Regions from separate parts of the Streptomyces rectiviolaceus genome, predicted to be linked through region 1. Evidence: riboswitches for the same ligand, from Rfam matches in the RefSeq annotation. Region 1 holds a riboswitch; each other region holds the start of a gene.
What was found. Region 1 has a riboswitch for cyclic di-AMP ahead of ABD378_RS19055 (M23 family metallopeptidase). Riboswitches for the same ligand answer to the same signal wherever they lie in the genome.
Positions count from the first base shown of each region.

Region 2: it holds a riboswitch for cyclic di-AMP, as region 1 does, so the genes downstream of both, ABD378_RS32750 (C40 family peptidase) here and ABD378_RS19055 (M23 family metallopeptidase) in region 1, are expected to answer to the same signal.
Region 3: it holds a riboswitch for cyclic di-AMP, as region 1 does, so the genes downstream of both, ABD378_RS17645 (C40 family peptidase) here and ABD378_RS19055 (M23 family metallopeptidase) in region 1, are expected to answer to the same signal.
Region 4: it holds a riboswitch for cyclic di-AMP, as region 1 does, so the genes downstream of both, ABD378_RS32150 (M23 family metallopeptidase) here and ABD378_RS19055 (M23 family metallopeptidase) in region 1, are expected to answer to the same signal.

Region 1 covers NZ_BAAAUG010000064.1:11,563-19,185, forward strand. The annotation lists gene ABD378_RS19045 (PrsW family intramembrane metalloprotease) at 1-754, shown strand, start outside; gene ABD378_RS19050 (aldo/keto reductase) at 751-1,695, opposite strand; gene ABD378_RS19055 (M23 family metallopeptidase) at 1,858-2,955, opposite strand; cyclic di-AMP (ydaO/yuaA leader) riboswitch at 2,967-3,113, opposite strand; gene ABD378_RS19060 (PP2C family protein-serine/threonine phosphatase) at 3,335-4,603, opposite strand; tRNA gene ABD378_RS19065 (tRNA-Met) at 4,715-4,788, opposite strand; gene ABD378_RS19070 (alginate lyase family protein) at 4,945-6,156, opposite strand; tRNA gene ABD378_RS19075 (tRNA-Lys) at 6,288-6,363, opposite strand; gene ABD378_RS19080 (amino acid permease) at 6,496-7,623, opposite strand, start outside.
Region 2 covers NZ_BAAAUG010000138.1:27,765-35,387, reverse strand. The annotation lists gene ABD378_RS32765 (amidase) at 1-1,162, opposite strand, end outside; gene ABD378_RS32760 (ATP-dependent Clp protease proteolytic subunit) at 1,433-2,068, shown strand; gene ABD378_RS32755 (hypothetical protein) at 2,077-2,385, shown strand; cyclic di-AMP (ydaO/yuaA leader) riboswitch at 2,741-2,913, shown strand; gene ABD378_RS32750 (C40 family peptidase) at 2,917-3,390, shown strand; gene ABD378_RS32745 (DUF6328 family protein) at 3,556-4,128, shown strand; gene ABD378_RS32740 (LysE family translocator) at 4,106-4,747, opposite strand; gene ABD378_RS32735 (LysR family transcriptional regulator) at 4,877-5,788, shown strand; gene ABD378_RS32730 (ATP-binding protein) at 5,777-6,250, opposite strand; gene ABD378_RS32725 (helix-turn-helix domain-containing protein) at 6,522-7,382, shown strand; gene ABD378_RS32720 (DUF397 domain-containing protein) at 7,392-7,616, shown strand; gene ABD378_RS32715 (8-amino-7-oxononanoate synthase) at 7,617-7,623, opposite strand, start outside.
Region 3 covers NZ_BAAAUG010000057.1:19,084-26,706, forward strand. The annotation lists gene pcrA (DNA helicase PcrA) at 1-2,219, opposite strand, end outside; cyclic di-AMP (ydaO/yuaA leader) riboswitch at 2,462-2,618, shown strand; gene ABD378_RS17645 (C40 family peptidase) at 2,627-3,826, shown strand; gene ABD378_RS17650 (hypothetical protein) at 3,907-4,260, opposite strand; gene ABD378_RS17655 (C40 family peptidase) at 4,580-5,632, shown strand; gene ABD378_RS17660 (hypothetical protein) at 5,667-6,299, shown strand; gene ABD378_RS17665 (LuxR C-terminal-related transcriptional regulator) at 6,306-7,127, opposite strand; gene ABD378_RS17670 (ATP-binding protein) at 7,124-7,623, opposite strand, start outside.
Region 4 covers NZ_BAAAUG010000132.1:30,617-38,239, forward strand. The annotation lists gene ABD378_RS32130 (CobW family GTP-binding protein) at 1-236, shown strand, start outside; gene ABD378_RS32135 (DNA gyrase/topoisomerase IV subunit A) at 241-2,694, opposite strand; gene ABD378_RS32140 (M16 family metallopeptidase) at 2,908-4,260, shown strand; gene ABD378_RS32145 (M16 family metallopeptidase) at 4,257-5,642, shown strand; cyclic di-AMP (ydaO/yuaA leader) riboswitch at 5,862-6,024, shown strand; gene ABD378_RS32150 (M23 family metallopeptidase) at 6,038-6,841, shown strand; gene ABD378_RS32155 (GntR family transcriptional regulator) at 7,046-7,623, shown strand, end outside.

The DNA of each region.
Region 1 (7,623 bases):
CGTACGCGTCGTGATGTCGCCCTTCGCGCACCCGCTCTTCACCGTGCTCACCGGCATCGGCTTCGGCATCGCCGCGCTCAGCGCGGAGCGCCAGAACTGGCGCCGCGTCCTGCTCCCGGTCGGCGGACTCCTCCTGGCGATGGGCCTGCACGCCCTGTGGAACGGCTCGGCGGTCTTCGGGGACTACGGCTTCTTCGCCGTGTACGCGCTCTTCATGCTGCCCGCCTTCGGCCTGCTCACCTGGCTGGTCATCTGGATCAGACAGCGCGGCCTGCGCATCGTGCGGGCCGAACTGCCCGCGTACGCACTCGCGGGCTGGCTCACCGCACCCGAGCCGTACGCCCTGGGCACCATGCGCGCCCGCACGCTGGCCCGCGACTACGCCTCCTACACGCAGGGCAAGGCCGCGGCGCGCACGGTCGCCCAGTACGAGACGTACGCGACGTCTCTCGCGCTCCTGCGGCACCGGGGGCGCAAGGGCCGCGCGGGCGCCGACTTCGTCGTACGGGAGCGGGAGTTGCTGCACGCGCTGTGGGAGCGCCGCGAGGCGGCACGGCCCGCCCTCGCGTACGCGGCGCGCGCGACGGCACCGGTGTTCGTACCGATGCCGCCGCCGTACGGATACCAGCAGCCGTACGGATATCAACAGCCGTACCAGCAGCCCTACCCGCAGCAACAGCAGCAGCCGCCGTACGGATATCCGTACGGCCGCCCGGCGATGCCCTACCCCGCGTACAACCCCTACCGCGGCTAGGCGGAAGCCGCCGTCAGCGCCGACACCTCGGCCTCCGTCAGCTCCAGCTCCCCCACCGCGAGCAGCGCGGGCAGCTGTTCGACCGTACGGGCCAACGCGATCGGCGCGGCCACCGTCGGCTGCGCCGCGAGCCACGCGAGGGCCACGGTCGCGAGCTCGGCGCCGCGCGCCTGGGCGACCTCGTCGAGGGCGGCGAGCACGCGCAGACCGCGGTCGGTGTCCAGGTGCTTGCCCGCGCCCTGGGCCCGCGCGCTGTCGACCGCCGCACCCGGGCGGTACTTGCCGGTCAGGAAGCCGGAGGCGAGCGCGTAGTACGGGACGGCGGCCAGGCCGGAGCGCGATGCGACCTGCTCCAGCGTGCCCTCGTACGTGTCGCGCGAGACGAGGTTGTAGTGCGGCTGCAGCACCGAGTAGCGCGCGAGGCCCTCGCGGTCGGAGAAGTCGAGGAACTCCTGGAGCCGGTCGGCGGTCACGTTGGACGCGGCGATGGCGCGCACCTTGCCGGACGTCACCAGGTCGTCGAGCGCGGTGATGATCTCCTCGACGGAGACCGTCGGGTCGTCGTAGTGCGTGTAGAAGAGGTCGATGTAGTCGGTGCGCAGGCGGCGCAGCGACTCCTCGACACCGGACTTGATGGTGTTCGCGGACAGGCCCTTGAAGTCGGGGTGGGCGCCGACCTTGGTGGCGAGCACGACGTCGGAGCGGTTGCCGCGCGCGGCGAGCCAGTTGCCGATGACGGTCTCGGACTCGCCGCCCTTGTTGCCGGGCGCCCAGGCCGAGTAGACGTCGGCGGTGTCGATGAAGTTGCCGCCCGCGGCGGTGTAGGCGTCGAGCACGGTGAAGGACTGCGCCTCGTCGGCCGTCCAGCCGAAGACGTTGCCGCCCAGTGCGAGCGGGAAGACCTCGAGGTCGGACGAACCAAGCTTGCGGAGAGAAGTCATACGGGACTCAACGCCCTTACGGATCGCGGAATTCCGTACAGCGGGATGCCGGTTCCGATCAGTGGGGCATCCGCTCGGGGAGAACCGGTGAGCGGGCGCCCTTGACCGGCAGCCCTGACGTCGGGGGGTTGCCGCCAGGACCGCCGGGGTTCTGGGGCTGCGTCAGAGGGACTGGCCCTTGCCGCGCAGCCACGCCGCCGGATCGACCCCGGTGGAGTCGCCGCCCGGGTGGACCTCCAGGTGGAGGTGCGCGCCGGTGACGTTGCCGGTGGCGCCGACGCGGCCGATGGTCTCGCCGGTGGTGACCTTCTGGCCGACGCTGACGTTCATCGAGGACTGGTGGCAGAACCAGATCTCGGTGCCGTCGTCGAGCTCAAGGACCGTGCGGTAGCCGTACGCCCCCGCCCAGCCGGCCTCCTTGATGGTGCCGGAGTGGATGGCCTTGATGGGCGTGCCCGTGGGAGCCGCGAAGTCCAGGCCGGTGTGGTAGCCGGAGGACCACATGGAGCCGGGCTGACCGAAGGTGCCGGTGAGCGTGTACGAGCCGACGGGGAGGGTGAAGCTCTTGGCGAGCTTGGCCAGGCGCTCCGCCTCGGCCTTGCGCTTGGCCTCCGCCTCGGCCTTCTTCTTCGCGGCGGCCTTCTCGGCGGCGATCTTCTTCTCGGCCGCGGTCTGCTTGGCGGCGGCCTGGGCGGCGGCTTCCTTGACGGCGGCTTCTTCGGCCGCCTTCTGGACCGCGTCGTCCGCCTGGTCCTGCTGGTTCTCGGCCTGCTCCATGATGCGGGCCCGCAGTGCCTCGCCCGCGTCCGTGGTGCCCTGCTCGGCGTCGGCGGTGCTGATGCCGGCGGCGCTCAGGGGCGCGGCGGCGGTCGTCACGCCGTTGTCCGCGGAACCGGAGCCGGAGCCGGAGTCGGAGGAGTCGTCGGATATCAAAGACCCCACGCCGGGAAGCGACTTGGCCTCCGGCAGCGAGTCCGTGACGGCCGAGAGGTCCGGCATCTCGATGGAGACCGGGGGCTTTCCGCCCTGCGCGGTGGCGATGCCGCCCGCGCCGACGGCGGCGATGACGCCTACGCCGAGAACAGTGGAGCTGCGGGCGAGCCCGCCACCGCCCCGCTTGTGGACGCGGTGCCTGCCGCGGACGGGACGGATGGACTCCTCGGTGGGATTCCATTCCTCCCAGGAACTGTCGTCGTACCCACCGAAGTCGTCGTCATTCGGTACGTACACGCCTTGGGGGGCAGGGCGGTTGGACGCCACTGGGGCGCACTCCTTTCCTTCCTTCTCGCCTACCGGGTTAGCTGACGGGTTCGGAGCAGGAAGGTCTCCTACGAACATCTGGCACGGATGCACAGATGCCCGATTCACCCCAATTAGTGGTTCCCCGGCTCCCTTTCGGGATTAGGCGCGTGCGCGCGGAGCCGACTCGAGTGACGGCTGGGACGACCGCGCTGCGTTATCGAACGTTAATAGACGGCAGGGTCGTATTCCAAGCCGTTCCGACTGATCGTTAACGACTTTGGCCTGCACTTAACGGGACACGGGGGTTCGGAACGGGGCGAGTTGACCCCACTTCTTCACACACCGGAGCTTCACATCTCCTTGACAGTACGTCAGTTGTTATGCGGAGTGGTGTCCTTCAGTCACGGCCGGTGACATCGGAGCCCGCGTCGGTCCAGCCGTCGGCCCCGGCGCCCCCGGTATCGCCCCCGGTATCGCCCCCGGTATCCCCAGCCATCAACGGCCGCCGCACCGCGAGCAACGCCATGTCGTCGGTCGTCCCGCCCCCGGTGTGCCGCCGCACTTCCTCGGTGAGCGTGGCCAGGAGCGCGTCCGGGCCGTTGGGCCCCGGAAAGATGCGGCCGCCGAGCCGCGCGGCCGGGTTGTAGAACTCGCCCCGGACGTCACGCGCCTCCGAGAGCCCGTCGGTGTAGAGCAGCAGCATCGCCCCCGGCGGGAACTCCGTCTCGTCCGCACGGTCCGGCCAGGCACCCAGGTCGCCCATCCCGAGCGGCAGCGCGGGCTCGGTGGCGGACAGCACGCACAGCCGTCCGTCGCCGCGCAGGAGCAGGGGCCCGGGGTGCCCGCGATTGACGAGGCGTACGAGACCGTCGCCGTGCGGGATCTCCGCGAGCACGGCGGTGGTGAACCCTTCGAAGGCGTCGAGCCCGTCGCGCCGCGTGCCCTCACGCGCGAGGGCCCGCTCCAGGCGCTGCGCCACGGCCTCCAGGGTGGCCTCCTGCTCGGCGGCCTCCCGGAACGCCCCGATGACGACGGCGACGGCCGCCACCGCGCCTATGCCCTTGCCGCGTACGTCGCCGACGATGACGCGTACGCCGTACGGGGTGTCCTGCACGGCGTACAGATCACCCCCGATGAACGCGTCGGCCTCCGCCGCCTCGTACCGCGCCGCGACATCGAGCCCGCCGATCCGGTGGTCCGGCTGCGGCAGCACGGCGCGCTGGGCCGCCTCGGCGATGGTGCGGGCGGAGGCGAGCTGTTCGTCGCTGCGGCGTACGACGCGGTTGATGACGACGGCGAGCACGGCGACGGTGGCCACCGTGATCAGTTCGGTGATCGCCTCGACGTCGGCGGTGGTGCTGCTCTTGAAGTGCAGGGCGAGCACGGCGGCGCAGGACCCCGCCCCGATGAGGGCGGTGGTGATCAGCGAGTAGAAGGGGGCCGCGATGAGCGGGGCGGCGGTGAAGAGGGGCGCGGCGGTGAACGCGGGTGGGGTCGAGATGTCGTAGACGACCCCGACGACGATGAGCAGCAGGGGCAGGGCCCGCACGAGAGCCCGCTCATGCCGGACATCGGGACTCTTGCCCCCGCCGCTTCCTCCTCGCTGCCCCACCGGTCTTCTCCTGCCGAATTCCGCGGCCAGGACCAGACCCATGACCACGTTCATCCAGGGTTCCCGGAGCGGTGGCGCGGGGCGACCCGTGTGGGCCGACAGAGTGACGGGGGAAAACACCGAAGGCCCGGATCCATTTTCTGGATCCGGGCCTTCGGTCTTTAGTAGCGGGGACAGGATTTGAACCTGCGACCTCTGGGTTATGAGCCCAGCGAGCTACCGAGCTGCTCCACCCCGCGCCGTTGAATGCAACTCTACGCCATCAGGCGGAGTGAAAGCGAACCGGCTGAGGAGCAGCCGGAATGCAGCCGGAAAACGGGCGGAAATCGGGCGGAAATCGGGCGGAAAACAGGCGGGAGCGGCCCGAACCCGCGGCGAACGCTGACGCACGCCGCTCACGCGTTCTCGGCGTGCGTCAGCGTCTCCCAGGCTACGAACAGGTTGTCCGTCCCCTCGGGCCGCTGCTCGAGCGTGAGCTTCCGCGTCTGAGGCAGTTCCAGCTTCAGCCGCTCCCGCAGGTGGTTCAGGCCGACCTCGGTGTCGGGCCCCATGTCGCGCTGCACCCTGCCGCCGCACAGCCAGTCCGGCGCCTCGGCGCCCAGCTGGTACTTCGAGTGGAACTCCAGCGCGGCCCGCAGCCGCTCCTTGACCTCGCCGTACAGGTCGACGCCCTGGTGCCAGGCGGTCTCTGCGATGTGCGCGGTGGCCGCGAGCGAGTAGCTGGCGTGCTTGAAGTTCCGGCAGGTCTCCTGGGAGAGCCCGTCGGCGAAGGTCTTCTGCCCGAACCAGTACTTCCGGAGCTTCTCCGGGGTATTGATGCCGCTGCCCTCGGGCGAGACGGGCAGCGGGCCGTCCGACTCCAGATAGAAGTAGGCCGGCACGCGGGTCCTGAAGTGCGTCACTGCCTTCTCGAAGGACTCGTGGTCGTCCAGGAAGACCGCCATGCTGATGGTCGCGTCGGCCATCAGGAGGTCCCAGTTGCCGTTGAAGTCGGCTGCTCCGTCGCGCACTTGGGGCAGATAGGCATTGCGCAGCATCCGCTCGAAGCGGAGGAGTTCGCCGTCGGCCCAGCCGTCGTAGGTGTAGCGCACGGCTTCGGCCGCACGCGCCCACGATGAGGCGGCCCAGGCCGTCTGGAGGCCCGCGTTGGCCTCGGTGTGCCGGGTGACCACCCGCGACCAGGCGTCCATGATCTGTACGGCCTTCTGGGCGTGCGCGCGGTCGCCGGTGATGTTCCAGAGCAGGGCCTGGGTGTACGCGGCGATGGCGTCCTCGCGCTCCTCGACGCAGCCGTGTCCGGGGCGGGTGTCGGGCGGGCACTCGACGACGGCGTACGGCTTGGCCCGGTAGTCGGCCGCGCCGTACTTGCTGTCCCGCATCTGCTCGAAAGCCCTCAGCCAGGGCTGGTCGCGCGCCGTGACATGCGCGCGGACGCGATCCAGCTGCGCCTTGCTGACGAGCACCCCGGGGTGCTCGAAGGCCAGCTCCGCGGGGCGCGCCCGCTCGGTGGCCCGGCCGGAACCGCCGCCGGACCCACCGCAGGCCGCCGAGACGCCGACCAGCAACGGCACGAGCAGCATCACGAGAGCCCGCCGTACGGAACCCATGCTGTACCTCCGGATCGACCACCTGGCAGGCTCAGCGTCACTCGTGGGCCGCGGGGGCGCAGGCGAGGCGGGGCCGTTCGGGCGACCAACGCCACAGGCCCAGGTCAGAAGCTGCCTGACCTGGGCCTGAGTGGTAGACCGTGTGGGACTCGAACCCACAACCAATGGATTAAAAGTCCACTGCTCTGCCAATTGAGCTAACGGTCCGTGCGGTTGCACCCCCCGAGCATAGCCGGACAGGACAAGGCGTCCGATCGGGTATCGCCTCCTCGGCCCGTCGCGCGTTCCGCGACGGGCCGGGTGCGGGCCAGGTGCAGGCCTGGGACGGCCGCGGCGCGGTCAGGGATCGGTCGGTTCCGGCGCCCCGCTCCGGGCCGCTTCGCGGGCCGCCGTGCGCTCGTGGTCCGGGTTGAGGAACCAGTGCCTGGCCGATGCCAGCCACCAGGTCGCGGCGAAGCCGAGGACGGCCAGGACCGCGATCGGGGCGTAGTTGAAGGTCTCCCAGGTGACCGGTGAGACCTGCGGCAGCATGAAGAGGACCGTGATCACGCCGACCCAGGCCACCGCCACGATGCCGATCGGGCGTGACCAGCGGCCCAAGTGCCAGGGCCCGCGCTCGAATTCCTCGCCCTTGCGCAGCCGCAGCAGGGTCGGGATGACGTAGGCGATGTAGAGGCCGATGACGGCGATCGACGTCACCGCCGCGTACGCCGTGACGTTGATCAGGTAGGGCAGGCCGAGGACGAGCGCGCCCAGGGCCGCGAGCCAGACCGCTGCGACGGGCGTGCGCGTACGCGGGTTGACCGAGTGCCAGACGTGCGAGAAGGGCAGCGCTCCGTCCCGCGAGAAGGCGTAGATCATCCGGGAGTTGGCGGTCACGGACGCCATGCCGCAGAAGAGCTGCGCGCCGATGACGACCAGCAGGAGCAGCTTGCCCGTGGTCGCTCCGAGCGCGTCCAGGAGGATCTGGGCGGGCGGTGCGCCCGTCGCCGACTCGCGGGCACCGTCGTACGACTGGATGGCGAACGTGAAGCCGAGGAGCAGCACGAAGCCCGCGATCCAGGACGTCCAGATGGAGCGGACGATGCCCTTGGGCCCGGCGGTCGACGCGTCGTGGGTCTCCTCGGTCATGTGCGCGGAGGCGTCGTAGCCGGTGAAGGTGTACTGGGCCATCAGCAGGCCGATCAGGGCCACGTAGAGCCCGCTGCCCCACCCGGTGTTGTTCACGAACTCGGTGAAGACGAAGGACGCCGACTGGTGCGAGTCCGGCGAGAAGGCAAGGGCGCCGACGATGACGGCGACCCCGACGACGTGCCACCAGACGCTCACGCTGTTGAGCAGCCCGACGATGCGCACGCCGAAGGTGTTGAGCAGGCCGTGCAGTACGAGGATCGCGGCGAAGAGCAGGATCGTGCGCTCCTCGGTGACCTGGAAGTCGAACTGCAGGTTCAGGTACGCGCCCAGGAA
Region 2 (7,623 bases), on a different contig from region 1:
CGCGGTGGAACAGTTCACCGTGCAGCGCGGTGGCCCGCGCCAGGTCGATGCCGGTGAGCGTGCGCCCCTGCCGTACGTTCCGGACCAGGCTGGGCTTCATCCGGTCCGCCGAGGTCTCCAGGAGTGCACCGAGAGCCAGGTGGAACTGCCAGGCGCGGAAGGTCCGGAACACCTCGTCGGCGCCGGACAGATCGGGGCACGTCTCCTCGACCGCGCACCCCAGGTCGGCGAAGACCGTGACGGCGGGCGCGAGCACGTCGCCGACCTCACGGTCGACCGGCACCGCTCCTCCCAGGTCGGGCGACCAGGCGATCCGCAGCCCCCGCAGATCCCGTTCCAGTGGCCCGCCGAACGCGCTCCCCGGCGTTTCCAGGGCGATCGGCGAGCGCGGGTCGGGCCCGGCGACGACGGAGAGCAGCAGGGCCGCGTCGGCGACCGTGCGCGCCATCGGCCCCTGCACGGCCATCGTCGACCACGGAGCGATGTCCGGCCAGCTCGGCACCCGGCCCGGCGAGGGGCGCAGGCCCACCACGTTGCAGAACGACGCGGGGTTGCGCAGTGAACCGCCCATGTCGCTGCCGTCGGCCAGGGGGTGCATGCCGCATGCGAGCGCGGCCGCCGCTCCCCCGCTGCTGCCGCCCGCCGACCGCCGGAGGTCGTACGGGTTGCGGGTGGCCCCGAAGACCGGGTTGACGGTGTGCGAACCGGCAGCGAACTCGGGCACGTTGGTCTTGCCGATGGTGATCGCGCCGGCGGCGCGGATGCGCTCGACGATCAGCTCGTCGCGGTCCGGGACGTTGTCGGCGAGGAGCGGCGTCCCGTAGGTGGTCCGGATGCCTCGGGTGTCGTGGGTGTCCTTGTGGGCGACGGGCAGCCCGTGCAACGGGCCGAGGGGTCCGCCGCGCACGGCGGTCTCGTCGGCGGTGCGCGCCTCGTCGAGCGCGCGCTCGGCCACGAGGGTCACCACGGCGTTCACGGCGCCGTTGACCTGCTCGATCCGGTCCAGGTGCGCCTGGACCACCTCGCGCGCGGACAGCTCTCGGGCGCGGATCCTGGCGGCCAGGTCGCGGGCGGTGAGGTGGACGAGCTCGGCTGCTTCGGGAGGCCGGTGCGCGTCAGGGGCTTCGGAGGCGCTGTGTGCTCGGTGGGCTTCAGGGCTCATACGTCGCTTTCGGCTCGGGCGGGCTTACGGCTGGTGGCTGGTGGTGGCGGCTGAGGTCGCGACGGGGCGGAGTATGCCCACGTCGCCGCGGCTGCCACCCGCTCCCGCGCGCCACGGCCCCCACTTTCAGCGAACGGCTGAAACACGGCGCATCTGTTGACTCCGGCGGATCACCCGAACATGCTCCTCACCACGACGTTACGTACGTCCTGTACATTTTTTACAGGAAGCCTTGGGGAGCAGCCGACCCCGGCAGAGGAGAGACGTGCCATGAACCGACCGATCGCCCGCCATGTCCTGCCCGAGTTCACCGAGCGCACCAGCACGGGGCAACGGACCCTCGATCCGTACTCGAAGCTGCTCGAGGAGCGCATCGTCTTCCTGGGCACGCCGATCGACGACACCTCGGCCAACGACGTGATGGCGCAGTTCATGCACCTGGAATACCTGGCGCCCGACCGCGACATCTCGCTCTACATCAACTCCCCCGGCGGCTCGTTCAGCGCGATGACGGCGATCTACGACACGATCCAGTTCGTCACCTGCGACGTGGAGACGACCTGCCTGGGCCAGGCCGCCTCGGCGGCCGCCGTCCTGCTGGCGGCGGGCACCCCCGGCAAGCGGTTCGCGCTGCCCGGCGCCCGGGTACTGATCCATCAGCCGTCGATCGCCGAGCCGATCCACGGCCAGGCGACCGACTTGGCAATCCAGGCCGACGAACTCCTGCGCACCCGCGCGAACCTGGAGAAACTGCTCGCCCAACACACGGGCCAGAGCCGGGAACGCGTCGCGGCCGACATCGAGCGCGACAAGATCCTCAACGCCTCCGAGGCGGTCGACTACGGCCTGGTGGACCGGATCATCGCGACCCGCAAGTCGTCCCTGCGCACCCCGGACGCGGGGTGAACCTCCCGATGCTGCCGCCCGAACTTCCCCCGCTGCCCGCACTCACCCGCGCCGAGGGCGAGTTGATCGACCGATACCTCGAAGTGGTCGATCTGGTGGGCCGGATCAACCCCGCCCGCGCCTCGGACACCTATGGCGGCCTGCGTGCCGCCCAGGCCCTGGTCGCCAGCGCCACCGCCCTGCGGGACGCGCTGACGCTCATGCACCAGCGGGGCGAGAGCGCCGTGCACGCGCCGACGTTGGCCCGCGCGCTGCGTGTCCTCGACGGCGAGCGGCGCGCCGGGCGGGTCACCGTGCCGCCCCCATCGGCCTCCTGAGTACCCCTCATCTCCGTACCCGAAGTCCGAACCGTCCGGGGCCGGTTCCAAACGAACCAAACGGGCTACCTCGTTCGGCGTAGACAATTGTCCTTCTTTGGACTGTCTTCAGTTGCGTCAGATGTGTACGCGATGGCCGGAATTCCTCGTTCCGGTGCTGGTCGAACGATCGTCGGGTTCCACGGGCCGATCCCGAATCCGACCTTGTCCACCCGAACGGTTCAGCCGTGAGGAGCCTCACAAAACGCCGTTTCGGCTCGGAATTTCTGCCCTTGACGGGTCAAGATCCCTTCCGACGACAAGCCCCCGCCACAGCGGCGGGGCGGTCCGGGCGGACGCCGAGTCCTGCCGCCACCCGGATGACCGGTCGACATCTGTGCATCGGCAGGAGTGGAGGACCCAGGCATGACGGGTCGGTCCGGAAGGTCCGGACGCCGACCCTTGGGGTGAAGCCGCACATCGCGGCCGGGCAACTTCGCCAGCCCGAATCCGACAGGTCATCCTTCACAGGCGGCTGACGAAGGGTTGCGCATGACCGCGCTGAATCATGTTCCGTCGCTGCTCACCAGGGCCGGTTCCGTATCGGCCCTCACACTCGCCGTCGTAGGCGGCACCCTCGTGGCCCCAGGGCTCACGTCGGAAGCAGAGGCCGCGACACACGGGACGAAGGCGCTCAAGATCGCCGCCTCCAAGAAGGGCTCTCCGTACCGCTATGGAGCGACGGGGCCGAACCGGTTCGACTGCTCGGGCCTGACCCAGTACTCGTTCAAGCGCGCGGGCAAGAAGCTGCCACGCACCGCCGCACAGCAGTACAACAAGACCCGCCATGTCTCGGCGTCCAACCGCGTCCGCGGCGACCTGGTCTTCTTCCGCTCCGGCCGGAGCGTCTACCACGTCGGCATCTACGCCGGGAAGGGCCGGATCTGGCACGCACCCAAGTCGAACACCGTGGTGCGGCTCGAGAAGATCTGGACGAAGAGCGTCTCCTACGGCCGGGTGCGCTGACCGCCCGTCACTGACCGCCCGTCACTGACCGTCGGCCGCAAGCCTGTCGGAGGGCGGCGGAGGAGGGCCTCACGGCCTCCTCCGCCGCTCGACCGGCCCCAGCCCGACCCGCTGACCGGCGCGCCCGACAGGCATGGAGGGTGTCGACGCGGATACTCGGGCGCCATGGCCGAAAACAACAGTTCCACCGCGGGCGACCCGCCCCCGCGCAACGAGACACGCTTCGAACGCGCCGACCGCAATTTCTCCGAGATCCTCCAGGAGCTGCGGGTCACGCAGACCGGAGTGCAGATCCTCTTCGCGTTCCTGCTGACCCTCGCCTTCACCGAGCGCTTCCCCTCGCTCGACACGGTGCAGCGCGCCACCTACGTCACCACGCTGCTGCTCGCCGTCCTCGCCGCGGCGCTGTTCACCGCCCCGGCCGCCGTGCACAGGACCCTGTTCGGGCAGCACTCCAAGCCGCTGATCGTGCGCGTGTCGTCCCGCCTCGCCGGCATCGGCATGACAGTCCTGGTGTTCGCACTCGCCGGTTCCGTGCTCCTGGTCGTGGACGTGGCGGTGGGCCGTACCGGCGGGATCATCGCGAGTGCGGGCACGCTGGTCATGTGTGCGGGCCTCTGGGGTCTGCTTCCCCGCTTGGTGCGCGCTTCGGACAGGGGCAGGGACAAAGACAGGGACAGGGGCAGTGACAGGGGCAGCGACACGCCGGACGACGTCACGCCATCAGGGCCTCGGTGAGGAGCACCAGGCCAAGGACGCTGAGCGCGACACCGGTGCCGCCCTCGATCGCACGGGCCGTACGAGGCCTGCGCAGCCAGCGCCCGAGCCGGTCGACCAGGAGCGCGACGACCGGGAACCACACCAGGGCAAGGGCCACGATGATGGACGCGAGCAGCAGTGTCCTGGGCATCGCGGGGCTGCCCGCGGGCACGAACTGGGGCAGCACGCTGAGGAAGGTGATGGGTGCCTTGGGGTTGAGCGCGTTGGTGAGGAAGCCCTGCCGCAGGCTGCCCCCGGCCGCAGGCTGCTCCGCCGGCATCTCCGCGCCGTCCGGCGCGGAGAAGCTCCGCAGCGGTCGCGCCGCCGACCGCAGCGCGCGGTACCCGAGGTACAGCACGTAGGCACCGCCGAGCACCTGCAGTGCCCGGAACAGCGTGGGAACCGCCGCGAGGACCGCCGCGACCCCGGCCACCGCGAGCGCCGTGTGCACCAGGAGCCCGCCCGCGACACCGATCGCACAGCTGACTCCGGCGCGCCGGGATGCGAGGGAGTTGCGCACCACGACGGCGAAGTCGGCGCCCGGCATGGCGACCATGCCCGCGGCGACTCCGGTGAAGGCGACCAGTTGTGCGTCCATGACCGCCAGCCTGCCGTTCTTCTGCCTTCAGCAGGTATGTGGAATATCCTGTGTCTGCCTTAAGCAGACGTTTAGCCCCACGCCGTCGGACAGCCCCGCCGCCCGTCGGCCCCTGGACCGGGAGACGCCATGTACGACCCGACACGGCTCGCCGCACTGGTGGCGGTCTCCGAGGCCGGGTCGATCACCCGCGCCGCCGAGCGCCTCGGCTACACCGTGCCCGCGCTCTCCCAGCAGCTGGCCAAGCTCGAACGGGAGGCGGGCACCGCTCTCCTGGTCCGGCACCACCGCGGGGCTCGGCTGACCGGCGCGGGCGAGCTGCTGCTGGCGCGGGCGCGCCGGGTCCTGGACGAGATGGAGCAGGCCCGCCACGAACTGGCCCGGCTCGCGGGCCTGTCCGGCGGCAGGCTGCGCGTGGGGACCTTCACCACCGCCGGGATCCATCTGGTGCCGCCCGCCCTGACCGCGTTCCGCCGCGCCCATCCGGACATCGATCTGACGGTGCGGGGCTATGAACCGCCGCTCGGCGTCGCGGCCGTGGCGGCGGGCGAGGTCGACCTGGCCCTCACGCACACCTACGAGCCGGCGGATCCGGTGCCGTTGCCCGCCTCCGTGACCGCGGAGCCGATCCTGGTCGAGGAGTTGGTCCTGGTGACATCGCCCGGGCACGCGCTCGCGGGTGCCTCCTCGCGGCTGCCCCTGACCGAGCTCGCCGGGCAGCCGCTGATCAGCATGGCGCCGACGCATCCGCCCCGGCAGGGCGTGGAGTCCGCGCTCGTCGGGGCCGGGGCGACGCCTTCGGTCCTGGTCGAGACCCCGGGCTACGCGCTGGTGTGTGCGCTGGTCAGCGCGGGGCTCGGCGTGGCCGTCGTACCGGAGATGGTGGCGCGGACGGCGGCCACCCCGGTGGGGATCAGGCCGCTGGAGCCGGGGAATCTGCGCCGCACGATCTCGGTCGTCCACCGCACTGATGTGTCGCATCCCGCGGCGGACACCTTCCGGGCCCTGCTCCGGGGGGCCTTCGGACGCTCAACGGGGTGAGGGCGACGGCGAAACCGAGGGAGCCGCTGTCCTGTCGCGCACCGGCGCGGTCCACGGCAGCGCGATCCAGACCGTCTTGCCGCCATCGGGGGTGGGCGTGACCGACAGCCTGCCGCCGCACTCCAAGGTCAGCCAGCGGATGATCACCAGGCCGCGGCCGTTGTCCTGCTGGACGGCGGCGGGCAGCCGCTTCGGGTAGCGGGGGTGGCTGTCGGTGACGCCGATGCGCAGCTGCTCCTCCCGGTCCAGCTCGATGTCCACCGTGAAGGTGGGCGACTGGCCCCGGGTGTGCTGGACGGCGTTCGTGGCCAGTTCGGAGACGATGAGCCGGACCGTGTCGGCCACTTCCGTGTCACCCGGCAGCCCCCATTCGGTGAGGACGTTCGAGACGAATTTCCGGGCCGCGGAGACCGAGGCAGGATCGCTCGGCAGGGTGACGGTTGCTTCCTGAAGGTCTGCCATGGCGACGTGTCCCTTTCCCACCGGGGCTCGGCTCCGACTCGTAGCGGAAGGCACGAGGACAGTCCCGGAATGGTGCTTTGCGCCAGCCTGCCACTCCTGGGCCGCTCAGAGGTGGCCATCCACCAAGTTGTGCATATATCTGTCGCTCAAAGCGGTGAACTCTGCTACGAGAGACCGTATTTGGGCGCGAGGACGGCGCTTCCTCTACTGTCGCCGGGGAGAGGCCGGGGAGAGGCCGGAAAAGGAAGGCTCCGTCGGGAAGGAGACGGGCATGCGGTACGGTCCCGCGGTGCGCCGCAGGAAGCTCGGTGCCGAACTGCGTGCCCTGCGCACGCACGCCGGGCTCACCAGTGGCCAGGCGGCGGACCGGGTCGGCTGGCATCAGTCGAAGGTCAGCCGGATCGAGACGGGGCGTAGCAGCGTCAAGGCGGCCGACGTACGCCTGCTGCTCGAGGCGTACGAGGTAGAGGATCCGCAACTGCGCCAGTTGCTGGTGGCGTTGGCGGGCTCGGACGACGACGGTGGACGGCGCCACTGGTGGCACGCCTACCGCGAGCTGCTGCCGCCCGCCTACCGCGACTTCATCAGCCTGGAGTCACAGGCCTGCCGGATGCGCACCCTGGAGACCACCGTCGTGCCCGGCCTGCTGCAGACCCCGGACTACGCGCGTGCGGTGACCCGGGCCGCGCTCGACGGGCTGCCGGATGAGCAGGTGGACGCGCTGGTCGAGGTGCGTCTCGCGCGCCAGGACGTGCTGCGCGCGGCTCCACCGCTGCGACTGAGCGTAATCCTGGACGAGGCGGTGCTGCACCGGCCGGTGGGCGGGAGTCAGGTGCTCGCGGGACAGTTGAAACGGTTACTGGAGGCAGCACAGTTGCCCCATGTACGACTTCAGGTGTTGCCGTTCGCCGCCGGAGAGCACGTGGGCCTCATTGGATCTTTCGTTATCTTCTCATTTCCGAACATTGCTGATCTGGATGTGGTTGTTCTAGACCACTTGACGAGTAGCCTCTACCTCGAACGGAGAGAAGACCTTAAGGCATATACGGATGCCTTCAACTCCCTTCAAGGAAAAGCACTTTCACCCGAGGAATCAACGGATCACATCGCCGGGATAGGTGACGGCGCGTAAGGGGGCACCATGACTGCACTGCCTCGGCACGTTCCTTCCAGCACTTCTCTGCAAGGCGCACGGTGGCACCGCAGCACTCGTAGCAACGGCATGAACAACTGCGTGGAGACAGCCTCGCTCGCTTCAGGGCCGAAGCAGGGACTGCTCGCAGTGCGCGACTCGAAGAACACGGCAGGGCCCGCCCTGCTCTTCTCACCCGCCACATGGGAGGCCTTCGTCCACGGCCTCCGGTGACTACCGG
Region 3 (7,623 bases), on a different contig from region 1:
GTCTCCGGGATCTCCTCCAGGAAGCGCGACGGCGGGTTGTACGAAGGCTGTCCCCAGGCGCTGCGCATCGAGGACCGCGTCAGATAGAGCCGCTCCCGCGCGCGCGTGATGCCCACGTACGCGAGGCGGCGCTCCTCCTCAAGCTCCTTGACCTGGCCGAGGGAGCGCATGTGCGGGAAGACGCCGTCCTCCATGCCGGTCAGGAAGACGACAGGGAACTCGAGGCCCTTGGCGGTGTGCAGCGTCATCAGCGTGATGACTCCGGAGCCGTCGTCCTCGTCGGGGATCTGGTCCGAGTCGGCGACGAGCGCGACCCGCTCCAGGAACTCGGAGAGCGTGCCGGACACACCTGTGCCCGCGCCTCCGGCTGCGCCCTCTCCCTCTGAGTCCGTCAATCCCTCGGAGTCCGTCTCTCCCTCGGAGTCCGCCTCACCGCTGTCCTGCTCGAACTCCAGGGCCACGGCGGCGAGTTCCTGGAGGTTCTCGATGCGCGTCTCGTCCTGCGGGTCGGTCGATGCCTGCAACTCGGCCAGATACCCGGTCCGTTCGAGCACGGCCTCCAGGACGACGGCAGGTCCCGCGCCGGACTCGACGATGGTCCGCAGCTCCTCCATCAGCACGTTGAAACGCTTGACGGCGTTCGCCGAGCGAGCCGCCATTCCGTACGCCTCGTCAACGCGCTTCAGCGCCTGCGGGAAGGAGATCTTCTCGCGCTGCGAGAGCGCGTCGATCATCGCCTCCGCGCGGTCGCCGATGCCCCTCTTGGGTACGTTCAGAATGCGCCGCAGCGGTACGGAGTCCTCCGGGTTGGCGAGCACCCGCAGATACGCGAGGACATCCCGGACCTCCTTGCGCTCGTAGAAGCGGACGCCGCCGACGACCTTGTAGGGCAGGCCGACACGGATGAAGATCTCTTCGAAGACACGGGACTGCGCGTTCGTCCGGTAGAAGATCGCGACGTCGCCCGCCTTCGCGTCGCCCGCGTCGGTGAGGCGGTCGATCTCGTCGGCGACGAACTGCGCCTCGTCGTGCTCGGTGTCGGCGACATAGCCGGTGATGCCCGCGCCCGCGCCCGCGTTGGTCCACAGGTTCTTGGGGCGGCGGCTTTCGTTGCGCTCGATGACGGCGTTGGCCGCGGTCAGGATCGTCTGCGTGGAGCGGTAGTTCTGCTCCAGGAGGATCGTCGTCGCGTCGGGGTAGTCCTCCTCGAACTGGAGGATGTTGCGGATCGTGGCGCCTCGGAAGGCGTAGATCGACTGGTCCGCGTCACCCACGACGCAGAGCTCGGCGGGGTCGTCCCCCTCGCCCCCTGCGGGGCCCACCAGCTCGCGCACCAGGGCGTACTGGGCGTGGTTGGTGTCCTGGTACTCATCGACCATCACGTGGCGGAAGCGGCGGCGGTAGTGCGCGGCGACGTCCGGGAACGCGCGGAACATGTTGACCGTCGTCATGATCAGGTCGTCGAAGTCGAGGGCGTTCGCCTCGCGCAGGCGCGACTGGTACATCGCGTACGCCTGGGCGAGGGTCCGCTCGAAGCCGTCGGCGGCCTGGCCCGCGAAGGTCTCCTCGTCGATCAGTTCGTTCTTCAGGTTCGAGATCTTGGCGCTGAAGGACTTCGGCGGGAACTTCTTCGGGTCGATGTCCAGGTCGCGGCAGACCAGCGCCATCAGCCGCTTGGAGTCGGCGGCGTCGTAGATCGAGAAGGAGGAGGTGAAGCCGATCGTCTTCGACTCGCGGCGCAGTATCCGCACGCACGCGCTGTGGAACGTCGACACCCACATCGCGTTGGCCCGCGGCCCGACGAGCTGCTCGACGCGCTCCTTCATCTCGCCCGCGGCCTTGTTCGTGAACGTGATCGCCAGGATCTGCCCCGGGTGCACGTGCCGCTCGGCCAGGAGATACGCGATGCGGTGCGTCAGGACGCGGGTCTTGCCGGAGCCGGCGCCCGCGACGATGAGCAGCGGGGAGTCCGCGTGCACGACGGCCGCGCGCTGGTTCTCGTTCAGTCCGTCGAGCAGGGCCGCCGGGTCGATCACGGGGCGCGGGGCGCCGCCGCGGTAGTGCGCGTCCCGGGGTGCGGGCGCGTCGAACTTCCCGTCGAACAGATCATCCGGAATGGGCTCCGGAGCACTGTCCTCGGGCGGCGGCGGGTGCTCTTCCTCCGAAGCCCGCGAGGGCTTGAGGTCCGCCAGGAAGCTGTCATCAAAGAGGCTGCTCATCGCCTCCCGAGTCTAGGCGGCCCCACTGACAACCCGCCCCGGGTTCCGGACACATCCATCTGTCTACGCCCCGCCCACGCCCGGTCACTCTCCGCCACGACACGGCGTGCCCGCGTCAAGAGCTTCGTAAAGTAACGAAAACGTATCGGGCATATCGAACATCAACCTTCACACGGGCCACACGAGTTGGCTAGCGTGCTCCGCGGGCCGCTCGTACTCCCACCGGCGAACCCGCCGGGAACGGGTGGCCTCCGCCGAGTTCGATCTCCTCGGAGCCGGGGACCCACGATGAACTTGGGGTGAATCGGTCCCGTACGAAGTACGGGACTGTAGGGCAACCTTCCGGAACCATCCGCCCGAACCCGACAGCTAACCCGGTAGGCGGTCTACGGAAGGAGTCGCCTCCCTTGGCGTCGCACCGCAAGCCGCGGACCCGCATTGCCGGCCTACGCGCCACTCCAGCCCTCGGCCTCACGACGGCAGCCCTCACCTCTGTGGCCCTCCTGTCGCAGAGCGCGCAGGCGGCACCGTCCGCGCCGCAGAAGCCCAGCCTCGAAGAGGTCCAGAAGAAGGTCGACGATCTCTACCACCAGGCGGGCGTGGCCACACAGAAGTACAACTCGGCCAAGGAGCGCACCGACAAGCAGCGCAAGAAGGTCGACACTCTCCTCGACGACGTGGCCCAGCGCACGGACAAGCTGAACGAGGCCCGCCAGGAGCTGGGCACGTTCGCCGCGGCGCAGTACCGCACCGGCGGCGTCTCCGAGACCGCCACGATGATGCTCGCCGACGACCCGCAGAGCTTCTTCGACCAGAACCACCTTTCGGACCGGCTGACCGCGCGCCAGAAGAAGGCGGTCGACGACTACCAGACGCAGCAGGCCTCGGCGACGAAGCAGCGTACGAAGGCCACCAAGAGCCTGGAGACGCTGAGCGACTCGCGGGACGAGCTCAAGACGAGCAAGCAGACCGTCCAGAAGAAGCTGGGCCAGGCGCGCACGATGCTCTCGGAGCTGACGGCCGAGGAAAAGGCGCGGCTCGCGGCGATCGAGAAGAAGAAGGAAGAAGAGGCCAAGCGCAAGGCCGCCGAGCTGGCCCGCAAGCAGGAGGCCGAGGCGGAGGCCAAGCGCAAGGCGGCGGAAGAGGCCGCGGCCAAGGAGCGCGAGAAGGAGCAGAACGACGGAGGCACGGAGACCCCGGACACGGGCTCCGGCTCCGGCACGGGCTCCGGCTCCGGCGACACGGACAGCGGCTACGCGACCAAGGCCGCGAAGGTCATCAACTTCGCGGAGGCGCAGATCGGCAAGCCGTACGTGTGGGGCGCCACCGGCCCCGACTCCTACGACTGCTCCGGGCTCACCCAGGACGCGTGGAAGGCCGCGGGGATCTCCCTGCCGCGTACGACGTGGGACCAGGTGAAGGTCGGCACGACCGTGAAGACCGCCGACGCCAAGCCGGGTGACCTGGTCTTCTTCTACGACGACATCAGCCACGTAGGGATCTACATCGGCGACGGCAAGATGATCCACGCCCCGAAGCCGGGCGCGAACGTCCGCGTCGAGTCGATCTACTACATGCCGATCCACAGCGTGGTGCGGCCCGCTTAACCGTCACACGAGAAAGCGTCACACGAGAAAACGGCCCTCCACGCGCGCGTGGAGGGCCGTTTTCTCGTGTGACGGTTACGTCAGGTCCACAGCACCGCGATGAAGATGTTGGCGACGGTCAGCAGACCGACGGCTCCGAACATCCCCTTGTCCACCTTCTCCTCGTCCCGCTTCACATAGACCAGCGCGAGGATCACGATCAGGACGGCCATCTTGATGCCGATCTTGACGTTGTTGACCGGGTTGTCGTCCGCCTGGTTGAGACCCACCAGGATCACGCCCGTGACAAGCATCGTCAGCGCGCCGTGCAGCATCGCGGGGTTGAAACGGGCCGTGCCCTGGCCCATCTGCTTCATCTGAGTCAGGAAGCCGCCCAGGAGGGAGGCGATACCGATGATGTGCAGGCCGACGAAGAGGTGGGTGAGAACGTCCATGAGTCCGGAGCCTAGCCGGGGCCATATCACCGCTCCGTAGCCAGGTGGGCCACAAGCGCCGCATCGGTCACATGCCTACGCCAAGGGCTCCTGGCCCGGCAGATCACGCGGTCACATACGGTCACCGACGGCACACTTCCGTCAGTTGCGCACAATCCGTCACCAACCCGTGACGGCCAGGTTTAGCGTCCTTCGTCAGGTGACCGGCTCCCCACCGCCGCCCGGACCAGGGGCGGCAGTCGGACACCACCGCCGAGAATCCGGCGGCGGTCCGCTCCCCCTGTGCGGGCCGCCGCCGGAACCTTAAGGAGCCCTCTTCGTGGCAGCGCACCGCAAGCCCAGACAGCGCTCGCTCAGCGGCCATACGGCCCGTACCGCCGCCACCATCGCCCTCGCCGGGGCCGCCACTGCCACCGCCTTCGACGGGACAGGACACGCGGATCCGCGGCTCAGTCCGGCCGAGGTGAAGTCCAAGGTCGACGCGCTCTACCGCGAGGCGGAGATCGCCACCGAGAAGTACAACGGCGCCAAGGAGAAGGCCGAGAGCGCCGAGAAGTCCCTGGGCGAACTGCGCGACGAGGCGGCCCGCAAGACGGAGAAGCTCAACTCGGCGCGCGAGGGCCTCGGTTCGATCGCCACCGCGCAGTACCGCAGCGGCGGCATCGACCCGGCCGTCCAGCTCGCGCTCTCCTCCGACCCCGACCAGTACCTCGAGCGCGCCGCGCTCGCCGACCGGGCGGACAGCCGTCAGGCCGCCACCGTCACCGGCGTGCAGAAGCAGCTCCAGGAGATCGACCAGCTGCGCACCGAGGCCGACGACACCCTCACGCACCTCAAGTCCCGCCAGGCGGAGCTGAAGAAGCACAAGAAGACGGTCAACGGAAAGCTCGACGCGGCCAAGCGGCTGCTGTCCCAGCTCACCGGTGACCAGCGCGCGGATCTCACGGGCGACGGCGCGCAGGACAGGGCGTCCCGCGCCGCCGGCCGCGACGCCTCCCGGAACGTCCCGGCCGAGGCCCCCAACACCCGTGCCTCAGCAGCCGTCTCATACGCCTACAAGGCGCTCGGCAGCCCGTACGTATGGGGCGCCACCGGCCCCAACGCCTTCGACTGCTCGGGCCTCACCCAGGCCGCCTACCGCTCGGCGGGCGTCGACCTGCCGCGCACGACGTACGCGCAGATCGACACGGGCGAACGGGTCCCGCGCTCCCAACTCCAGCCCGGAGACCTGGTCTTCTTCTACCAGGGCATCAGCCATGTCGGCCTCTACGTGGGCAACGGCCAGATGATCCACGCCCCGAATCCGAGCGCGCCCGTACGCCTCGCGCCGATCAGCCAGATGCCGTTCGCGGGGGCCGCGCGGGTGGCGTGAGGGGCTTCGTGGCGCCACAGGTACTGTCAGGGCCATGCCCCGCCGTACGCTGCCGCCGCCTCCGCCACCTGCTTATCTGCGCACCTGGCCGGACCGGAACGCGCTGCTGTACGACCGCGGCATGGCGCTCGAAGAGCTGCGCAGACGAACCCTGGGCGTGCACCGGATCCTGCTGCTCTGGCTTTTCGCGTTCGGCTGCGTCATCGGCTGGGCGCTCCTGACGGTGCCGCTCGAGATGATCGAGGACCACGATCCGATGGCCTTCGTCATGGGCCCGGTCTGCGCGGTCCTGGGCCTCGGGGCCCTGGCTCCCTCGGTGTTCGGCGTCGTCGTCGGCATCCGCAGCGACCGCAAGGCCCGCGAACTCACCGACAGCTGGCTGGCGCTGGACGCCCACCCGGCATCGGACTCCGCTCTCCGCTCCCCCGGCCTGAGCCTGTGCTGGCTGCTCTCGTCCCTCCTCGGGTGCGCGCTCGGCCTGTGGGCGTCCTTCGCGGCCGCCGCCTACGCCGAACCGGGACGCGACTCGTACAGCGATGTCGCGCTCGGCATGGGAGCGGGCCTCATCCTGTGGGTCACGGGCCTCATCGGCGTCATCAAGGCGACGGGCCACTACCGCTGGGCGGTACGGAAGTTGGGCCCTGCCCCGGTCAGGAACGGCCGCTGAGCCCCGTCAGACCAACCGCCGCGCCGTCGCCCACCGCGTCAGCTCGTGCCGGTTGGACAGCTGGAGTTTCCTCAGCACCGCCGACACATGCGACTCGACCGTCTTCACGGAGATGAAGAGCTGCTTGGCGATCTCCTTGTACGCATACCCGCGCGCGATGAGCCGCAGCACCTCGCGCTCGCGCTGGGTGAGGCGGTCCAGGTCCTCGTCGACCGGGGGCGCGTCGGTCGACGCGAAGGCGTCGAGGACGAACCCGGCGAGACGCGGCGAGAACACCGCGTCGCCGTCCTGCACACGGAAGATGGAGTCGACCAGGTCGGTGCCGGTGATCGTCTTGGTGACGTAGCCACGGGCGCCGCCACGGATGACTCCGATGACGTCCTCGGCGGCGTCCGAGACGGAGAGCGCGAGGAACCGCACAGGGCGCTCGGCGTCGGACATCAACGGCGCGCAGCGGCGCAGTACTTCGACCCCGCCGCCGCCCGGAAGGTGCACGTCGAGGAGCACGACCTCGGGGCGCGTCGTCGTGATGACCGTGACCGCCTGGTCGACGTCCGCGGCCTCGCCGACGACCTCGACACCGGTGACCGGGGTCCTGCCGATCTCCGCCTGGACGCCCGTGCGGAACATCCGGTGGTCGTCGACGAGGACGACGCGCGCACGGCGGCTCTCCGGGTCACCGCCGACGGCAGCACCGGCCGCGCCGGCCGCATCGGCGGGCTGAGCCGATCCGGTCGCCCCGGCCGACGTGGTCGGTTCGGCCGCGGACGGCTCGGCCGCATCGTCCGACCCGCCCCTGGGCCCTACAGGCTCACTCGCGTCGCTCATGTCGTCGCCGTCCTCTCCATCTCCAGCTCGACTTCCGTGCCGCCCCCAGGCACCGCGCGCAGCCGCGCCGTGCCGCCGTTGCGCTGCATCCGGCCGATGATCGATTCTCGTACGCCCATGCGGTCGTCCGGCACGGAATCCAGATCGAAGCCGGGGCCACGGTCCCGGACGGACACGAACACCGTCTCCCCCTCGACTTCGGCGAAGACCTGCACCGCCCCGCCCTCGCCACCGTACTTGGCGGCGTTCACCATTGCTTCCCGCGCGGCCTGCGTCTGCGCCGTCACCCGGTCGTCGAGCGGGCAGTCGCCGACTATGACGACCTCGATGGGAACGCCGTGCTTGTCCTCCACCTCCGCGGCGTCGCGCCGGACCGCTTCGGCGAGGGTGTCGGGCTCGTCCGCCTCGTCCTTGCCCGTGCCCCCCGGTTTGTAGAGCCATTGGCGCAGGTCGCGCTCCTGGGCGCGGGCCAGGCGGCGCACCTCGGAGGCATTCT
Region 4 (7,623 bases), on a different contig from region 1:
CGCACAACAAGTACGCCGTGCACGCCGTGGGGCGGTTCCTGCGCTTCTACCCCGAGCCGTGGGCCGCGGGTGAGACCCGGCTCACCCAGCTCGTGCTCATCGGGGCGGGCATCGACGTACCCGCTCTGGAGAAAGAGCTTGAGGCGTGCCGTGAGTACGCCCCACAGGCCGGTGCCGATGAGCACAGCATGTGGGGCGTACTTCGCTACGTACAGGAAGCCGATCCGGTGGAGTAGCCGACTACGCCGGGCCCGCCACCGCCGCCACGGGCTTCGCCAGGGAGACGCCCGAGCCGTCGCGGCGCGGGTCGATCTCCGGCAGCTCCGCCGGCAGGCCGCTGCGCTGGGCCGCGAGCGGCGGCGTCGGGCCCGCCCACGCGAAGCTCAGGCAGTCCTCGCCCTTCAGGAAGCGCTGGACGCGTACGCCGCCCGTGGCCCGGCCCTTGCGGGGGTACTGGTCGAACGGCGTCACCTTGGCCGTCGTCTGCACCGAGTCGTCGAGCGTGCCGCGCGAGCCCGCCACGGTGAAGACCACGGCGTCCACGGCGGGATCCACCGCCACGAACGAGATGACCTTGACGCCGTCCGCGAGCTTGATGCCCGTCATGCCGCCAGCGGGACGTCCCTGCGGACGGACCTGTGCGGCTTGGTAGCGCAAGAGCTGCGCGTCGTCCGTGATGAAGACCAGGTCCTCCTCGCCCGTGCGCAGCTCGGCCGCGCCGACGATCCGGTCACCGTCCTTGAGGGTGATGACCTCGAGCTCTTCCTTGTTGGACGGATAGTCCGGGACCACGCGCTTGACCACGCCCTGCTCGGTGCCGAGGGCGAGACCCGGTGAGGACTCGTCCAGGGTCATCAGGCAGATCAGGCTCTCGTCCGTCTCCAGGGAGAGCAGCTCCGAAACCGGGGCGCCTCCGGAGAGGTTGGGTGCCGCGTGCGTCTCCGGAAGTTGCGGGAGGTCGACTACGGAGAGGCGCAACAGCCGTCCTTCGGACGTCACCGCGCCCACCTCGCCCCGCGCGGTCGCGGGGACGGCGGAGACGATCACGTCGTGCTTGACGCGCTTGGTGTCGCTCTCGGCGAACGGCTCGCCATTGGCCGTACGGGCGAGGAGGCCGGTCGAGGAGAGCAGCACGCGGCACGGGTCGTCCGCCACCTGCAGCGACACCGTGGACGCCGGGGAGCTTGCCGACTCCAGCAGGACCGTGCGCCGGTCCGTGCCGAACTTCTTGGCCACGGCGGCCAGTTCGGCGGAGACCAGCTTGCGCAGCTCCGCGTCCGACTCCAGGATCCGGGTCAGGTCGTCGATCTCGGCCTTGAGCTTGTCGCGCTCGGACTCCAGCTCGATGCGGTCGAACTTGGTGAGGCGGCGCAGCGGCGTGTCGAGGATGTACTGCGTCTGGATCTCGCTCAGCGAGAAGCGCTCCATCAGGCGCTCCTTGGCCTGCGAGGAGTTGTCGCTGGAGCGGATGAGGCGGATGACCTCGTCGATGTCCAGGAGGGCGACGAGCAGGCCCTCCACCAGGTGCAGCCGTGCCTGCTTCTTGCTGCGGCGGAACTCGCTGCGGCGGCGCACGACGTTGAAGCGGTGGTCGAGATAGACCTCGAGGAGCTCCTTGAGGCCGAGCGTGAGGGGCTGGCCGTCCACCAGAGCGACGTTGTTGATGCCGAAGGACTCCTCCATCGGCGTCAGTTTGTACAGCTGCTCCAGGACGGCCTCGGGGACGAAGCCGTTCTTGATCTCGATGACCAGGCGCAGGCCGTGCGAGCGGTCCGTGAGGTCCTTGACGTCGGCGATGCCCTGCAGCTTCTTCGAGCCGACCAGGTCCTTGATCTTCGAGATGACCTTCTCGGGGCCTACGGAGAAGGGCAGTTCGGTCACGACCAGGCCCTTGCGGCGGGCCGTCACGTTCTCGACGGCCACCGTCGCGCGGATCTTGAAGGTGCCGCGCCCTGATTCGTACGCGTCCTTGACCCCGGACAGGCCGACGATGCGGCCACCCGTGGGCAGGTCAGGGCCCGGCACGAAACGCATCAGCGTCTCCAGGTCGGCCCCGGGGTGCTTGATCAGGTGGCGGGCGGCGGCGATGACCTCGCCGAGGTTGTGCGGCGGCATGTTCGTCGCCATGCCGACGGCGATGCCCGACGCGCCGTTGACCAGAAGGTTCGGATAGGCCGCCGGCAAGGTGACCGGTTCCTGCTCCTGGCCGTCGTAGTTCGACTCGAAGTCGACGGTGTTCTCTTCGATCGACTCCGTCATCAAGGACGTCGCGTCGGCCATCTTGCACTCGGTGTACCGCATGGCGGCCGGCGGGTCGTCGTTGCCGAGCGAGCCGAAGTTGCCGTGGCCGTCCACCAGCGGCAGGCGCATGGAGAACGGCTGGGCCATGCGCACCAGGGCGTCGTAGATCGACGCGTCGCCGTGCGGGTGCAACTTACCCATGACCTCGCCGACGACGCGGGCGCACTTCACATAGCCGCGGTCGGGGCGCAGGCCCATCTCGTTCATTTGGTACACGATCCGGCGGTGCACCGGCTTCATGCCGTCGCGGGCGTCCGGCAGGGCGCGCGAGTAGATGACCGAATACGCGTACTCGAGGAAGGAGCCCTGCATCTCGTCGACGACGTCGATGTCGAGGATCTTCTCCTCGAACGAATCGTCGGGCGGCGGGGTCTTCGTGCTGCGGCGGGCCATCGCTGCTGCGGCTCCTTCACGGTGTCTGCCAGGGCATCAACGGGATCTGACGCCGACCATTGTGGACTGTCCCACTGACAACGCCGACCACGACCCGGACTTCGACCGCGACTACGCCGAGCGCGGAGCGGGAACTTCACCGGTTGTCAGCACGCTTGCATACAGTGGCACGACTGGCAGAATTTCCAGCTTTTCGCCTTCGAAGGGACGTACATGCCCATGGGTCACACGGCCACAGCCGAGGCCGGCTCCGGCGGCCTGACAGCGACCGAGCACCGGCTGGCCAACGGCCTGCGCGTGGTGCTCTCCGAGGACCACCTGACCCCGGTCGCCGCGGTCTGCCTCTGGTACGACGTCGGCTCGCGCCACGAGGTCAAGGGCCGTACGGGCCTCGCGCATCTCTTCGAGCACCTCATGTTCCAGGGCTCGAAGCAGGTGCACGGCAACGGCCACTTCGAGCTGGTGCAGGGAGCGGGCGGTTCGCTCAACGGCACCACGAGCTTCGAGCGCACCAACTATTTCGAGACGATGCCCACACACCAGCTGGAGCTGGCCCTGTGGCTGGAAGCGGACCGCATGGGCTCGCTGCTCTCCGCGCTCGACGACGAATCCATGGAGAACCAGCGGGACGTCGTCAAGAACGAGCGCCGCCAGCGCTACGACAACGTTCCGTACGGCACTGCCTTCGAGAAGCTGACCGCCCTCTCGTACCCCGAGGGCCACCCCTACCACCACACCCCGATCGGCTCCATGGCCGACCTGGACGCGGCGACGCTGGAGGACGCGCGGCACTTCTTCCGTACGTACTACGCGCCGAACAACGCCGTCCTGTCGGTCGTCGGTGACATCGACTCGCAGGAGACCCTCGCCTGGGTCGAGAAGTACTTCGGGTCCATCCCCTCGCACGACGGCAAGCAGCCGCCGCGCGACGGCTCGCTGCCCGACACGATCGGCAAGGAGCTGCGCGAGGTCGTCGAGGAAGAGGTACCGGCCCGCGCCCTGATGGCCGCCTACCGCCTCCCGGAGGACGGCACGCGCGCGTGCGACGCGGCCGACCTGGCGCTCACGGTCCTCGGCAGCGGCGAGTCGTCGCGGCTCTACAACCGCCTCGTGCGCCGCGACCGCACCGCCGTGGCCGCCGGATTCGGCCTGCTGCGCCTCGCCGGAGCCCCCTCGCTGGGCTGGCTGGACGTGAAGACCTCCGGCGACGTCGAGGTCCCCGTCATCGAGGCCGCCGTCGACGAGGAGCTCGCCCGCTTCGCGGAAGAGGGCCCCACAGCCGAGGAGATGGAGCGCGCCCAGGCACAGCTTGAGCGCGAGTGGCTCGACCGGCTCTCCACGGTGGCGGGCCGCGCGGACGAACTGTGCCGGTACGCCGTCCTGTTCGGCGACCCGCAGCTCGCCCTCACCGCCGTCGGGCGCGTCCTGGACGTCACCGCGGAAGAGGTCAAGGAAGCCGCAGCGGCCCGCCTGCGCCCCGACAACCGCGCGGTGCTCGTGTACGAGCCCATCGCCCCTGAGGCCGCCGAAGCCACCGACGAGGACGAAGAGGAGGCCGCGAAGTGAGCGAGGCCGCAACGATGCAGTTCCACCCGCAGCCCCAGGCGGGCACCGCACGGCCGTGGGCCTTCCCCGCGCCCGAGCGCGCCACCCTGGACAACGGCCTCACCGTGCTGCGCTGCCACCGCCCCGGCCAGCAGGTCGTCGCCGTGGAGATCCACCTCGAGGCGCCGCTCGACGCCGAGCCCGCGGGCCTCGACGGCGTCGCGACGATCATGGCGAGGGCCTTCAACGAAGGCACCGACAAGCACTCCGCCGAGGACTTCGCCGCCGAACTCGACCGCTGCGGCGCCACCATGGACGCGCACGCCGACCACCCCGGCGTCCGTGTCTCCCTCGAAGTCCCGGTCTCCCGCCTCCCGAAGGCGCTCGGCCTGCTCTCCGACGCCCTGCGCGCCCCCGCCTTCGCGGACAGCGAGATCGAACGCCTCGTACGCAACCGCCTGGACGAGATCCCGCACGAGGCCGCCAACCCGGCACGCCGCGCCGCCAAGGAGCTCTCCCGGCAGCTGTTCCCGGCCACCTCGCGCATGTCGCGCCCCCGCCAGGGCACCGAGGAGACGGTCACGCCCATCGACTCGGCGGCGGTGCGCACCTTCTACGAGAAGCACGTGCGTCCCGCCACGGCGACCGCCGTCGTCGTGGGCGACCTGACCGGCATCGACCTGGACGCCGTCCTCGCCGACACCATCGGGGCCTGGACGGGCGGCACGGCCGAGCCGCGCCCGGTGCCCCCGGTGACCGCCGACGACACCGGGCGTGTCGTCATCGTGGACCGCCCCGGCGCCGTCCAGACGCAGCTGCTCATCGGCCGCGTGGGCTCTGACCGGCACGACCGCGTCTGGCCCGCCCAGGTGCTCGGTACGTACTGCCTGGGCGGCACCCTCACCTCGCGCCTCGACCGCGTCCTGCGCGAGGAGAAGGGATACACCTACGGAGTGCGGGCGTTCGCCCAGGTCCTGCGTTCCGCTCCGGACGGCACGGGCGCCGCGATGCTGGCCATCAGCGGCTCCGTGGACACCGAGTCCACGGGCCCCGCCCTCGACGACCTGTGGAAGGTTCTGCGCACTCTCGCCGCGGACGGCCTCACGGACGCCGAGCGCGATGTCGCCGTGCAGAACCTGGTGGGCGTGGCCCCGCTCAAGTACGAGATGGCGGCGTCCGTCGCGGCCACCCTCGCCGACCAGGTCGAGCAGCACCTGCCGGACGACTTCCAGGCGCAGCTGTACCGCCAGTTGGCCGCGACCGGCACCGTGGAGGCCACCGCCGCCGTGGTGAGCGCCTTCCCCGGGGACCGGCTCGTGACGGTGCTCGTCGGTGACGCCGCGCAGATCGAGGAGCCCGTCAGGGCGCTCGGCATCGGTGAAGTGAGTGTGGTCACGGGCTGAGTGCGGCCCGAGTGCGGTCTGAGTGACAGTCAGGACATATCGGGACCCCAGTGGCGGAAAAAGCTGCTGGGGTCCTCATATGTCCGAATTGATATGGAGGTTACGTGTCTGACCTGTGGCGTGCGCTACAAAAGGTCTGATCCGTTTGTCGATTGAAAGATGCCCCGCTTAGCGTCTGGTCCGGCTGTCCGTCATGCAGTACGCCGCAGCCGCGGCACCGGACAGTCATCGCCGAGTCCCCGTACGGCGCGAGCCAGGGGAGCCGGGGACCCACATGTCCCCCTGGGGTGAATCGGGAACCTTGCCGAGAGGCGAGGGACTCGTAGGAGACCTTCCTGCTCCGAACCCGTCAGCTAACCCGGTAGGCGAGAAGGAAGGAAAGGATCAGCCGCTTCATGGCGTTCACCCGTGCCACCGGGAAGCACCGTCGCCCGAGCCGCCTCACGCGTACGACCGCGAACGTGGCGGGCGTCGCCGCCCTCACCACCACCGGTGTCATCGGAGGCCTGGCCGCTCCGGCGCTCGCCGCCGACGAGGCGCCGGCTCCGCAGCACACCGGCCTGACCCAGGCCATCTCCGTGGGCGACTCGCTCGCCCAGAGCATCGACGCGCAGGCCGCTGCCCAGCAGCAGGCCGCCGACGACGCCGCAGCCGCCAAGAAGGCCGAAGAGGCCGCCAAGAAGAAGGCCGAAGAGGCCAAGCGCAAGGCCGAGGCCGAGGCGAAGGCCAAGGCCAAGAAGGAGCGCGAGGCCAAGGAGCGTGCCGCTCGCGAGGCCGAGCGCAAGCGCCTCAACAGCTACGTCTCCCCGATCACCGGCTCGTCCATCTCCACGGGCTACCAGACCGGCGGCGCCATGTGGTCCTCCGGCAGCCACACCGGCGTCGACTTCCACGCCGCGTCCGGCACCTCGGTCCACGCGGTCGGCTCCGGCACCGTGGTCGAGGCCGGCTGGGGCGGCGCCTACGGCAACAACGTGGTCATCAAGATGAACGACGGCACGTACACCCAGTACGGCCACATGTCGTCCCTCGGTGTCACGGTCGGCCAGGCGGTCACCCCGGGCCAGCAGATAGGTCTCTCCGGCTCGACCGGCAACTCCAGCGGCCCGCACCTCCACTTCGAGGCCCGCACCGGCGAGGACTACGGCACGGACATCGACCCCGTCTCGTACCTCCGCTCGCACGGCGTCAACGTCTGATCCACGCGGTCGCGTGAAGCGCATCTGATTCAGCGAAAGCCCCGGCTCGTCGAGAGCCGGGGCTTTCGCCGTTCCCGTACCGCCTTTGGCCAAAAGTATCCATGGATTTCGGCCAGCTGTCGGAAATTCAGTCGCTCTGCAATAGAGTCGCTGAACAGGCGTCGATCGACCGCGTTTCGCGGGGATTAAGGCGGAGGTCAGGGCATGCGCATTCCCGCGCACTCGGTATGCACGGCGATCCGGGACGACATCGTCTCCGGTGTCTACGAACGGGGCGGCCGGCTCACCGAGGAACTGCTCGCGCGCCGCTACGGAGTCTCCCGCGTCCCCGTGCGCGAGGCCCTGCGCACCCTCGAGGCCGAGGGCTTCGTCGTCACGCGCCGGCACGCGGGCGCGTGCGTCGCTGAGCCCACCGAGCAGGAGGCGGCCGACCTCCTGGAGGTCCGCATGCTCCTGGAGCCGCTAGGGGCCGCCCGCGCCGCACAGCGCCGCACGGAGGCGCACCTGAAGGTCCTGCGCGGCCTCGTCAGGCTCGGCCAGGAGCGCTCGAGGCGCGGTCAGAGCGAGGATCTGCGCTCGCTGGGCGGCTGGTTCCACGAGACGCTCGCCCAGGCGTCAGGCAGCCCGGGTCTCACAGCGCTGCTCACCCAGCTCCGGCACAAGATCGCCTGGATGTACGTCGTCGACGTCTCGGCTGCCTCCGCGGAGTCCTGGGCGGAGCATGCCGCGATCGTCGACGCGGTGGCGCGCGGCGACGCGGAGCGGGCCAGGTCTCTCACCGC